Regions from separate parts of the Streptomyces sp. ATCC 21386 genome, predicted to be linked through region 1. Evidence: riboswitches for the same ligand, from Rfam matches in the RefSeq annotation. Region 1 holds a riboswitch; the other holds the start of a gene.

Region 1 (6,416 bases):
GGGCCACCTCGGTCGGACAGGACACGGTCGTCGGGCGGATCATCACCCGGGTCGAGGAGGCGCAGGCCGACCGGGCCCCGATCCAGACCGTCGCCACCGCCTTCACCCGCCGCTTCGTGCCCGTCTCCTTCGTCCTCGCCGGGATCACGTACGTGCTGACCCGGGACGCCAGGCGGGCGATGACCATGCTGCTGATCGCCTGCCCCTGCGCCGCGGGCCTGGCCACCCCGACGGCGATCAGCGCGGCCATCGGCAACGGCGCCCGCCGCGGCACCCTCATCAAGGGCGGCACCCACCTCGAAGGAATCGGCCGCGTCACCGCCGTCGTCTTCGACAAGACCGGCACCCTCACCCTCGGCCGCCCCCTGGTCACCAGCGTGGTCACCCTTGACGAGACGGTCACCGCCGACGAGGTCCTCAGCCTCGCGGCCTCCGGCGAACTGCACGCCCGCCACCCCCTCGCCCAGGCCATCGTCCGACGCACCGAGGAACAGCACCTGCACATCCCCATCCACCAAGCCTGCGAGGTCGTCCTCGGCATGGGCGTACGCGCCGAACTCGACGGCAGCCGCCTGCTGGTGGGCAGCCCCGCCCTGCTGCGCCGCCACGGCCTGGAACTCTCCGACGTCGCCCAGGAATGGACCAGCCGACTGCGCGCGGGCGGTGAGACCGTCATCTGCCTCGCCCACGACGACAGACTGATCGGCATGCTCGGCCTGTCCGACGCGGTACGCGGCGGAGCCGACACCGTCGTCCGCCAGCTCACCGACCTCGGCGTGACCCGCATCGTGCTGCTGACCGGCGACGCACCCGAGACCGCCCAGGCCGTGGCCGACACCCTCGGCATCACCGAGGTCCACGCCCACGCCCTGCCCGAGGCCAAACTCCAGCTGATCCGCGACCTCCAGACAGACGGGCACAGCGTGGCGATGGTCGGTGACGGCACCAACGACGCGCCCGCGCTGGCACTCGCCGACGTCGGCATCGTCATGGGCGCCCACTCCTCCCACGTCGCCCTGGAGACCGCCGACATCGCCCTCGCCGGAAACGACCTGCGCCAGGTCGCCGCCGTGGTCGAACTCAGCCGGCACACCCTGCGCGTCGTACGCCAGAACTACACCCTGTCCATCGGCGTGAACCTCGCCGGCCTCATCGCGGGCGCGGGCGGCTCCATCAACCCCGTCCTCGCCGCCCTGCTGCACAACACCAGCAGCATCGCCGTGGTCGCCAACTCCGCCCGCCTGGTGGGCCACACACCCCACCTGCCGAGCGACACGGCCGGACGGTTGCGTGCCGCACCGCTCGAGGAGCGGCGAGTGCGCTGACGCGGATTCCCGTCAGCCCTCTTCGAACCCAGAGCGTGGCCGCAGCTGTTCGCCGCCCGCATCGGGCTCGAGCCTCGGCGCCCGGAGTTGACCAGCACTCCACCACCGAACCGCTAACACATGCAGCAATCGCTATATGTTAATGTCGCCATGCACTGACCGCGGCGAGAGCCGCGGGCGCACAACCACGCACAAGGAGCACTCCATGGCCACCGCAACCGAGCACCGCACCCACGACGACCACGCACACACCCACGGCGCAGGCTGCGGCCACGTCGCCTTCCCGCACGGGGACCACACCGACTACGCGCACGAGGGCCACGTCCACCGGGTCCACGGGGACCACGTCGACGAGTGCGCGGAGACCGGCCACGCCGTGCACGACGGCCACGACCACCAGCACGGCGAGGGCTGCGGCCACGTCGCCGTTCCGCACGAGGACCACACCGACTACGTGCACGACGGTCACCGTCACGCGGCCCACGAAGGACACTGGGACGACCACTGACAGCTCGCACCCCGAGCGGCCAACCGCCGCACTGGAAATCGTTGCCATATGCTAATGTCTGCATATGACAATGGCTTCCCCTCCCCCGGCGGACGAGCCGCTGCAGACCCTGCAGGCCGCGAGCGACCTGCTGCGCGCACTGGCGTCGCCCGTCCGGCTGGGCATCGTCCGCGAGCTGGCCGACGGCGGGAAGTACGTCCACGAGCTGGTGACCGCCCTCGGCGTCAGCCAGCCTTTGGTCTCCCAGCACCTGAGGGTGCTGCGCACCTCCCGGATCGTCACCGCCCGGCGCGAGGCCCGCGAGACGCGCTACCGCCTGACCGACGACCATGTGGCACACATCGTGCTGGACGCCATTCGGCACGCACAGGAGTAGGGCCACGTCCAGACGCGGCAACATCTTGAGGGCCGCCCGGCTTCCCGCCGGGCGGCCCTCGGTACCTGGGCAAGAAGGGGCGCTGAGTTCTCCGACGTACCCGCCGACACACACGCACATGCCGCCCCCCGCTCGACTGAGTCTCTTACGCCGGCGGATCACCCAGGCCACGGCCCTTGCGTCGGGGCGCTGGGGCGCTGCGCCACCGGCCTCCGGCCTCCGGAAGTCAGGCCTGCCATGGATTACGCCCCCACGCCGCTGTTCCACGGAAACCGCGTGCGTCCTGCGCGGTCCGATGCCCGGCGACCGGGAGTACCGCAGGCACTGCGGCGGAAGCAGGTAAGGTCATGGTAACTTCCGGGCGCCAGTCGCACTCGTGCACACGGACGTCCGCGTGCACGGGTCAGGGAATCCGGTGGGAGTCCGGAACTGACGCGCAGCGGTGAGGGTGACGGGCGGGGCGACAGCCACTGGACCCGGTGATGGCCGGGTCTGGGAAGGTGCCCCGTCGGAATGATCCCGAGTCCGAAGACCTGCTGGCAGCCGACCGTCCGAACGGGCCCCGCGCATGGGCCCCGACGCCCAGGAAGTCACTGTGCCGCTGTCACGTCCCGCCCGCTGTTCCCTTCTGCTCCTGACCGGGGCGCTGTTGCTGTCCGCCTGCGGCTCGGGCTCGTCGTCCGACGGGTCCGGGAAGTCCGCCGAAGCCGGTGCCCGGGCCGTCACGCTCGACAACTGCGGGGAGAAGGTGACGGTCAAGGCCCCGCCGAAGCGGGCGGTGTCCCTGAACCAGGGCACCTCCGAGATCATGCTCTCCCTCGGGCTTGCCGACCGGATGGTGGGCACCGCCACCTGGACCGACCCGGTCATGAAGGGGCTGGAGAAGGCCAACGCGAAGGTGCCCCGGCTCGCCGACAACGCCCCGTCGTTCGAGAAGGTCCTGGACGCCGAGCCGGACTTCGTCGCGTCCTCCTTCGCCTCCACCCTGAGCAAGGGCGGGGTTGCCCCGCGCGAGAGCTTCGAGGAACTCGGAGTGCCGACGTATCTCTCGCCGGCCGACTGCGAGGGCAAGGACAACAGCGGCGACGGTGACGGCTCACGGACGAAGCCGCTGGCCATGGACACCGTCTATCGCGAGGTGCGTGAACTGGCCCGGATCTTCGGGGTGGAGGAGCGCGGCGAGAAGCTGGTCACGGAGCTGAAGGACCGGGTTGCCAAGGCCACCTCCGGGATCGACGCCGAGGACACCACGATCCTGTACTGGTTCGCCAATCAGGAGTCCCCCTACATGGCGGGCTGCTGCGGCGCACCCGGCATCATCACGAACACGCTCGGCGCGAAGAACGTCTTCGACGACAGTGAGCAGGAGTGGCCCCAGATCAACTGGGAGACCGTCGCCGACCGCAACCCCGGCGTGCTGGTCATCGGCGACCTCACCCGTAAGTCGCAGACCGCGGAGACCGCCGCGAAGAAGATCGCGTTCCTGGAGTCCAACCCGGCGACCCGGAACATGGACGCGGTGAAGAAGAAGCGGTACGTGCTGCTCAGCGGACAGGCCATGAACCCCACGATCCGCACCGTCGAGGGAGTCGAGAAGGTCGCCGCCGCGCTGCGCGCGTACGGACTCGGCGGATGACCACCGCTCTGCGCAAGCCCGCGGCCCGGTCCCCGCGGGCCGCCGTGGGGACCCTGCGGACCGCGGCCGGCCTGGGCGCCGGGCTGGCGGTGCTCGCGGTGTCCGTCGCCGTGGCCGTCACCATCGGCCCGGCGGACATCGGCGTCGGCGACGTCTGGTCCGCGGTCGCCTCCCATCTGGGATGGGGCACGACGGAGTTGTCCCCGATCCGGGACGGCATCGTGTGGAACCTGCGGCTGCCGCGCACCCTGCTCGCCGCGGTGTGCGGCGCCGGCCTCGCCGTGTGCGGGGCGGTGATGCAGTCGCTGCTGCGCAACCCGCTCGCCGACCCGTTCGTCCTCGGGGTCTCCTCCGGAGCGTCGACCGGCGCCGTCGTCGTGGTCGTCCTCGGTGCCGGAGGCGGTGTCCTGTCCATCTCCGGGGGCGCGTTCGTGGGCGCGCTCGGCTCGTTCGCGCTCGTGCTGCTGCTCAGTCACACCCTGGGCGGGACCACGGACCGGGTGGTGCTGTCCGGGGTGGCCGCCATGCAGCTGTTCTCCGCGCTGACCTCGTTCGTGGTGATGACGGCCGCCGACGCGGAGACCACCCGGGGCGTGCTGTTCTGGCTGCTCGGGTCGCTCAGCGGGGCCGGCTGGAGCGAGGTATGGCTCTGCCTGGCCGTCCTGGCACTCGGGCTGGTGGTGTGTCTCGGGTACGCGCGCACACTGGACGCTTTCGCCTTCGGCCAGGACGCGGCGGCCACCCTAGGTGTCGCGGTCGCCCGAACCCGGCTGGCGCTGCTGTGCGTGACCGCGCTGCTGACGGCCGCTCTGGTCGGCGCGGCGGGCGCGATCGGCTTCGTCGGGCTCGTCCTGCCACACGCCGCACGCGCCCTCGTGGGCCCCGGACACGGCCGCCTGCTGCCGGTCACCGCCCTGGCCGGGGCGGTTTTTCTGGTGTGGGCCGACACCCTGGCCCGTACCGTCCTCGACCCCCAGGAGGTACCGGTGGGCGTGGTGACCTCGCTCGTCGGCGTCCCGGCATTCGTCCTGGTCCTGTACCGCACGAGCACGAGGAGGACGCGATGACCTCCGGTACGGATGAGAAGGCGGTCGCGGCGCGGTCGTCCACCCTCGCCACCGACCGCGTCAGCCGCTCCATCGACGGGCGGCTGATCCTCGACGGTGTCAGCGTCGCCCCCCGCCCCGGCTCCGTGACCGGACTGCTCGGCCCCAACGGCTCCGGGAAGTCCACCTTCCTGCGGTTGCTGTCCGGCGTCCTCGCCCCCACCTCCGGGGTCGTCACCCTCGACGGACGCCCCCTGCCCGACTGGGGCCGCCGCCCCGTGGCCCGGCGCGTGGCGGTCGTCGAGCAACAGGCCGACACCCTCGTCGAGTTGACCGTCCTCGACGTCGTACGCCTCGGCCGCATCCCGCACCGCCGCGCCTGGACACCCGCGACGGAGGCGGACGAGAACGCCGTACGCACCGCCCTGGAGCGCACCGGCCTGACCGACCGCGCCGACCAGCCCTGGCACACGCTCTCCGGCGGCGAACGCCAGCGCGTGCAGATCGCCCGCGCCCTCGCCCAGGAACCCCGGGAACTGCTGCTGGACGAACCGACCAACCACCTCGACATCCACCACCAGCTCGACCTGCTGCACCTCGTCGCCGAACTGCCCGTCACCAGCGTCGTCGCCCTGCACGACCTCAACCTGGCCGCCATGTACTGCGACCAGGTCGTCGTCCTGCGGGACGGACGGGTGGTGGCCGCCGGCACCCCGGCCGCGACCCTCACCGAGTCCCTGATCGCCGACGTCTACGGGGTACGGGCGACGGTGACCCGTCCCGGGTCCGGCGACCGGCCGCACATCCGCTTCCTGGGGACGGCCGCCGGGAAGTGACGGTCCTGGCGCCCGCCAAATGGTGGATGGGCTGCCGGACTTCGCGAAGGCGGACGGCGGTTACCGGTCGGTGCATCTCCACACGTGTCCGCACTCGCCCGGCGGGCCCTGCGGCGGGAGCGGCGTCCTGCGCTGCGAGACCCCTCTTGTTCAAACGAAAACGATATTCATATACTTCGCGTTCGGTGCCGAACCTGGGAAGACCGCACAGGACCAGCACACCGAACGACCCAGCACACAGAACGACGAGGACCATGAGAATTTCCCGCCCTCGGCTGATAGCCGGCCTGCTGCTCACGCCGCTGCTCTCCGGCTGTTTCGCCTCCTCCGGCGACGACTCGTCGTCCTCGGGCTCCGCCGACGGCGCACGCCTGCGCGTCGCCCTCCCCTTCGCTCCCGTCGAGAACTACTCGCCGTTCGGGCAGGACGCCATGCTCCTTGCCCGGCTGGGCGTCACCGAGGGGCTGACCAAGCTGGACGCCAACGGCACCGCGGCCCCCGCGCTCGCCGAGTCGTGGAGCAGCGAGAGCGGCGCCAAGAGCTGGGTGTTCACCCTGCAGGAGGCGAAGTTCCAGGACGGCGAGGCCGTCACCGCGAAGGCCGTCGCCGCCGCTCTCACCGCCGTCGGCAAGGCCGACCCGGCCCCCTCCGCCCTCTCCGGTGTGAAGCTCACCGCCGAGGCCGTCGGC
Region 2 (6,416 bases), 3.6 Mb from region 1:
ACGGTCATCCTGGCCTCCTCGCACCTCGGTTTCTCGCTCTCCACGACGCACTCGGTCTCCGGTGCGGTGATGGGCGCGGGTCTCGGCCGCAAGGGCGGCGTGGTCCGCTGGTCCACCGCCACCCGGATGTTCGTGGCCTGGGGTCTGACCCTGCCGGCCGCCGCGCTGGTCGCCGCGCTCGCCGAGTGGGTGACGGCCTTCGGCAGCTGGGGCACGGCCGTCGTCGCGGTCTTCCTCGTCGCCTCCAGCGCCGCGATCTGGGTGATCTCGCGCCGCGAGGTCGTCGACCACACCAACGTCAACGACACCGAGGAGCCGCCCGGTGTGGTGACCACGGCGATGGCCGCCGTGACACCGCCGCCCGTCGGCACCGTGACCGAGGAGCTCTCGGCGGCCATCCCGGCCCCCGCGGCCGCGGTCGCCGCCGAGACCACGGCCCCGGCGAACTCGTCGACGCCGACGCCCGCCGTCTGAGCCCCGCGACCTCCTGAGGAAGAACACCACCATGCACATCGACTGGGCAGCCCTCGGCTCCGTCTTCGGAGTCAGCCTCGTGGTCACCGTGGCCCTCGTCGGCCTCTTCACCCTGGGGATCGTCGGCCTCTCCAAGCGGGAGGCGGCGTCGGCCCGGGGCGACTCGGCGGCGTTCGCGACCACTGGGGCGTACGCGTGCTTCGCGCTGTGCGCGGCGGCAGTGGCGTACGGGATTTCCCTGATCATGACCTGATACCGGAACTCCCACGGTCCCCTCGGGCCGACACCGACAACTACAGATTCAACCCCCGTGGGCGTCTTGTGACGCTTACGGGGGTTTTCTCTGCATTCGGAGTAGCGCGGCGACCTCCACGAAACGACACATGTCATACTGACGACGGCTAGCCGCCGGTCGCCAACTCACCTACTCTAAGAGAGAGTTACTAGACGAAGGTGGCGGCCCGACAAGTCAGGGACGACATGTGGCAGGGAGCACCATGGCCAGGGACATCGATCCGAGCCTGAATCGACGCAGGCTGCGAATCGAGCTGCGCAAGGCGCGCGAGAGCGCGGGGCAGACCCAGCGGGACGCCGCGCAGGGCCTGGAGTGGTCCCTGTCCAAGGTGATCAGGATCGAGGCGGGGACGGTCAGCCTCGGTGTAACGGACCTGCGGGCACTGCTCCAGCAGTACGGGGTCACGGACGCCGCCCTGGTAGCGGAGCTGGAGGAGGCGGCACGGGGCTCCAAGGGCCAGTCCTGGTGGGCGCAGTACAGCGACCTTGTCTCCCCCCAGTTCGCCCAGTACCTGGGGTACGAGGGCGCCGCCGCCACCATCCGCATGTACAACCCCATCGTCCTTCCCGGGCTGCTGCACACGGAGGACTACGCGACCGCGCTGCTCACGGCCAGGACCTCCGAGGCGCGCGTACGGCGGCAGGTGGAGCTGCGCTCCAGCCGCCAGGAGCGGCTGTTCGACGGCGACAGCGGCCCCGAGGTGGGCATCGTCCTGGACGAGGCGTCCGTACGGCGCGCGGTCGGCGGCCCCGCCGTCATGCGACGGCAGCTCGACCACATCAAGACCATGGCGACGCATCCCCGGGTGACCCTGCAACTGCTGCCGTTCTCCGTCGGGGCGCACTACAGCACCACCACGCCGTTCATTCTGCTCGGCTTCAAGGACGACGACGATCTGCTCTACATCGAGGGCCCCACGGGGGGACTGACAAACCGTGACGACCTGGGCCTCACAGCGCGCTACCAGGAGTGCTTCGAGGACATCAGCTCCATCGCGTACGACGGCGACCGGATGATCGAGGCGCTCGACGCGATCAGGGAGAGTCTGGACGACAACTGACCCGGGACGGGATGCCCGGGCGACGAACGGGGGGAGGCCTCATGGCGGTCTTCGGAGTACGAGCGTGGTGGCGGGAATTGCGTACGTCCACCGCCACCCCTGCGGACGACACGCCAAGAGTCCCGCCCGAGCAGACCGACCGGGAAGAGCCGGCCGAGCTGAGCGACAGCGCCCTCAAGGCGTACGCCATGCAGCACCCCGAGTGGGCGGAGGCCCTGATCCAGGTCGAGAGCGCCCGGGTGGCGGGAGCCGTCCGGCTGCTGTCCGTGCGGCTGTTGCTCGGCACGGCGTGCGGCAGCGTCCTGCTGTTCAGCATCTCGGTCGCCACCCGATTCGGTCCGGGCCTTCCGCTGGGCGGGGTGTCGCCGCTCGGCTCGGCGGTGATCGGCGCGGTCGGTGCGGCCCTCGTCACCGCCCTCGGCGCATGGCTGGGCAGGCTCCTGCGCCACCGCTCAGCCGACTCCCGCAACGGCGCCGTCAGCGGTGGTGCGGCCGCCGGGGCCGAGCCTCCCCCAGCGCCCGGTTCAGGACCCGGAGCCGTTCCGTGACCGGGGTGAGCCCCCACCACAGGCCGGCCCCGGCGGCACCGAGCACGGTCACCACCAGCCAGACCAGAGCACGCACCTCACCGCCCGGGACCAGCAGCGCGGCCAGGGCGCCCACTCCGACGGACAGCACGCCCATCACGGAGCAGAACAGCGCCAGTGGGGCAGCCGCCGTCACCCGTTGCCGCCAGACGCCCGGCTTCCGCAGGCGCGCCGAGGCGGTCTCCTTCGCTCGGTCTCCCATGTGTGCACCTCCCGTCCCCCGAGCGGATCTTCACGATCCGCCCGCTCCCGGGTCCACAAGCCCCGCCAGAAAACCACACCACGCCGCGTAGCGAAAGACGAGCAGCGCGTCACGATTCCCGTTCGAGTCACGGACCATGACGCGCCGGTGCCCGGCGGCCACTTCCACGCAGTCGCCCCCGTTGTCGGAGTAGCTGCTCCTGACCCACACCCGTGCCGACGACTCCCTGCCGATCACACCGACCTCCTCCAAGCCCAAGAGTCAGCGCACCGACACGGCGTCCACCGCGACGACCCGAGCGTAGTGTCCCGCCTCCGCGTGGGTGCGGTGCTTTCGTACTGCCGTTCCCTCAAGTGTTCCCAGCCTGGGTATCGGAGAAGAGCGCAGAAAGAGCCGATTCGGGCGTCTGGCGATATTTCAGCGATGTGGGGCTGAGCACACCCCTGCGCCGCAGGTCAACAGCAAGTTGACGGGTCTTCCGGGAGCGTGGTGGACTGCCGGGGCCATGTACGACGGCAGGAGAGGAAGCCGGTGCGATTCCGGCGCGGTCCCGCCACTGTCACCGGGGAAGAACCTCCCGGGAGCCAGGAACTCTCGCCGTCGGTCTCGTCGAACCAGGGCGTGGACACCCTGAGTGAGGACATATCGCCATGCGCGGCTGCCGCCTGAGTGCCTGTACCGGTCCCTCGTCCGACCTCGCGATCGGCTGAACCGGTGCGTGCCGACCGCGTGTTCGCGTACGGCGCCACCGCCGGAATCCTCGGTGACCTGCTGCTCGGTGATCCTCGCCGGGGGCATCCGGTCGCCGCGTTCGGGCGGGCCGCCGGCGCCGTGGAGCGGGTGTTGTGGCGGGACCACCGGGGGTGGGGCGCGCTGCACACCGCCGTGTGCGCGGGTGGCGCCGTGACGCTCGGGGCCGTCGCCTCGTCCGCCGTACGCCCCTCGCGTGCCGCCTCCGTCGCGTTGACCGCCGCCGCCACCTGGGCCGTCGTCGGGGGGACTTCACTCGGGCGGGAGGCCCGGGCGATCGGGCGGTCCCTGGAGGCGGGGGACGTCGACGGCGCGCGGGACCGCCTGCCGCATCTGTGCGGGCGGGACCCTCAGGCGCTGGACGCGGACGGGATCGCGCGGGCGGTCGTGGAGTCCGTCGCCGAGAACACGTCGGACGCGGTGGTCGGGGCGCTCGTGTGGGGAGCCGTCGCGGGTGTGCCCGGGCTGCTGGGGTTCCGGGCCGTCAACACGCTGGACGCCATGGTCGGACACCGGTCCGAGCGGTACCGGCGGTTCGGCTGGGCCTCCGCGCGGCTGGACGACGTGGTGGGGTGGCCGGGGGCACGGCTGACGGCGGTGCTGGCCGCGGCCTCCGGCGGGGACGCCCGGGGGGCGGTACGGGCCTGGCGCGCGGACGCGCACAGGCATCCGAGTCCCAACGCGGGGCCCGTGGAGGCGTCGTTCGCGGGGGCGCTCGGAGTGCGGATGGGGGGCACGTTGTCGTACGGGGGGCGGGTCGAGCACCGGCCTGTGCTCAATGGGGAGGGACGCGCCGTCGCCGTGGGCGACATCGAGCGGGCCGTGCGGTTGTCCCGGCGGGTCGGATGGCTGGCTCTGGGGATCGGTGCGGGTGTGTCGCTGCTGCGGTCGAGGAGTCGGGGATGAGTGGCGGGCTGTTGGTCGCCGGGACGACCTCCGACGCCGGCAAGAGCGTGGTCACCGCCGGGATCTGCCGGTGGCTGGTGCGCCGGGGCGTCAAGGTCGCGCCGTTCAAGGCGCAGAACATGTCGCTCAACTCCTTCGTGACGAAGGAGGGAGCCGAGATCGGGCGGGCGCAGGCCATGCAGGCCCAGGCCTGCCGGGTGGAGCCCACCGCGCTCATGAACCCCGTGCTGCTCAAGCCCGGGGGCGAGCGCAGCAGTCAGGTGGTGCTGCTGGGGAAGCCCGTGGGCGAGATGAGTGCGCGCGGCTATCACGGCGGGCGGCAACAGCGGCTGCTCGGGACCGTGTTGGACTGTCTCACCGAGCTGCGGGGCACGTATGACGCGGTGATCTGCGAGGGGGCCGGCTCTCCGGCCGAGATCAATCTGCGGCGGACCGACATCGTCAACATGGGGATCGCCCGGAACGCCGGGCTGCCCGTGCTCGTGGTCGGCGACATCGACCGCGGTGGGGTGTTCGCGTCGTTCTTCGGGACCGTCGCGCTGCTCTCCCCCGAGGACCAGGCCCTCGTCGCCGGGTTCCTCGTCAACAAGTTCCGGGGCGACGTCTCCCTGTTGGAGCCGGGGCTGGACATGCTGCACGGGCTCACCGGCCGGCGGACGTACGGGGTGCTGCCGTTCCGGCACGGGCTCGGCATCGACGAGGAGGACGGGCTGCGGGTCTCGCTGCGGGGGACGGTGCGGGAGTCGAACGTCGCGCCGCCCGTCGGGGAGGACGTGCTGCGGGTCGCCGTGTGCGCGGTTCCGCTGATGTCCAACTTCACCGATGTGGACGCGCTCGCCGCCGAACCCGGTGTCGTGGTGCGGTTCGTGGACCGGGCCGAGGAGCTCGCCGACGCCGATCTCGTCGTCGTCCCGGGGACCCGGGGCACGGTCCGGGCACTGGAGTGGCTGCGGGAACGGGGACTCGCCGAGGCGCTGCTGCGCCGGGCCGCCGAGGGGCGGCCGGTCCTCGGCATCTGCGGGGGTTTCCAGGTCCTCGGGGAGCACATCGAGGACGACGTCGAGAGCCGCGTGGGGCATGTCCCGGCGCTCGGGGTGCTTCCCGTCCGGGTGCGGTTCGCCCCGGAGAAGACGCTCACGCGGCCCGTCGGGCAGGCCCTCGGAGAGCGGGTCGAGGGGTACGAGATCCATCACGGCATCGCCGAGGTGCTGGGCGGCGAACCCTTCCTGGACGGGTGCCGGGTCGGGCAGACCTGGGGCACGCACTGGCACGGGTCGCTGGAGTCGGACGGGTTCCGGCGGGCCTTCCTGCGCGAGGTGGCCGCCGCCTCGGGGCGCCGGTTCGTACCGGCCCCCGGCACCTCGTTCGCCGCACTGCGGGAGGAGCAGCTCGACCGGCTCGGCGACCTGATCGAGGAGCACGCGGACACGGACGCGCTGTGGCGGCTCATCGAGTCGGGCGCGCCGAGCGGGCTGCCGTTCGTGCCGCCGGGAGCACCGGGAGCACCGGGGGTGCCGGGATGAGGGCTCCGGGTCGTCCCCGCCGCAGGACGGAGCGTCGGCTGCCGGCCGGTGGGGCTTCTCGCGCCCACGCGGCGCAGCCGCAGATGTCACAGCCCCGCGCCCCTGAAAGGAAGGGGCTGTGCCCCGTTCCTGTCGTCCCGCCGGTCCGCACTCGTCTCATTCATTCACCCCTAGGAGGGACCACCGCGTGAGCACGCACTTCCCCTTCACCGCCGTCGTCGGGCAGGACGACCTGCAACTCGCCCTGCTCCTCAACGCCGTCTCGCCGCGCATCGGCGGCGTGCTGGTGCGCGGCGAGAAGGGCACCGCCAAGAGCACCGCCGTGCGGGCGCTCGCGGCGCTGCTGCCGGAGGTGGAGGTCGTCGTCGGCTGCCGGTTCTCCTGCGACCCCGTGAAGCCGGACCCGGCCTGTCCGGACGGGCCGCACGAGCCGGCGTTCGAGACCCGGCCCTCCCGCATGGTCGAGCTGCCGGTCGGCGCCTCCGAGGACCGGCTCGTCGGCGCCCTCGACATCGAGCGGGCGCTGTCCGAGGGGGTGAAGGCGTTCGAGCCGGGGCTCCTCGCGGACGCGCACCGGGGCATCCTCTACGTCGACGAGGTGAACCTGCTCCACGACCAC

The links. Region 1 has a riboswitch for cobalamin ahead of GWK25_RS13940 (ABC transporter substrate-binding protein). Riboswitches for the same ligand answer to the same signal wherever they lie in the genome.
Region 2: it holds a riboswitch for cobalamin, as region 1 does, so the genes downstream of both, GWK25_RS29345 (cobalamin biosynthesis protein) here and GWK25_RS13940 (ABC transporter substrate-binding protein) in region 1, are expected to answer to the same signal.

The regions. Positions count from the first base shown of each region.
Region 1 covers NZ_JAAVVL010000001.1:3,193,014-3,199,429, reverse strand. The annotation lists gene GWK25_RS13955 (cation-translocating P-type ATPase) at 1-1,325, shown strand, start outside; gene GWK25_RS13950 (hypothetical protein) at 1,531-1,833, shown strand; gene GWK25_RS13945 (helix-turn-helix transcriptional regulator) at 1,898-2,209, shown strand; cobalamin riboswitch at 2,558-2,765, shown strand; gene GWK25_RS13940 (ABC transporter substrate-binding protein) at 2,778-3,845, shown strand; gene GWK25_RS13935 (iron ABC transporter permease) at 3,842-4,912, shown strand; gene GWK25_RS13930 (ABC transporter ATP-binding protein) at 4,909-5,727, shown strand; gene GWK25_RS13925 (ABC transporter substrate-binding protein) at 5,982-6,416, shown strand, end outside.
Region 2 covers NZ_JAAVVL010000001.1:6,827,389-6,833,804, forward strand. The annotation lists gene GWK25_RS29315 (inorganic phosphate transporter) at 1-474, shown strand, start outside; gene GWK25_RS29320 (hypothetical protein) at 506-727, shown strand; gene GWK25_RS29325 (helix-turn-helix transcriptional regulator) at 972-1,829, shown strand; gene GWK25_RS29330 (hypothetical protein) at 1,871-2,377, shown strand; gene GWK25_RS29335 (hypothetical protein) at 2,307-2,618, opposite strand; gene GWK25_RS29340 (DUF397 domain-containing protein) at 2,649-2,855, opposite strand; cobalamin riboswitch at 3,100-3,232, shown strand; gene GWK25_RS29345 (cobalamin biosynthesis protein) at 3,333-4,274, shown strand; gene GWK25_RS29350 (cobyric acid synthase) at 4,271-5,797, shown strand; gene GWK25_RS29355 (putative cobaltochelatase) at 5,985-6,416, shown strand, end outside.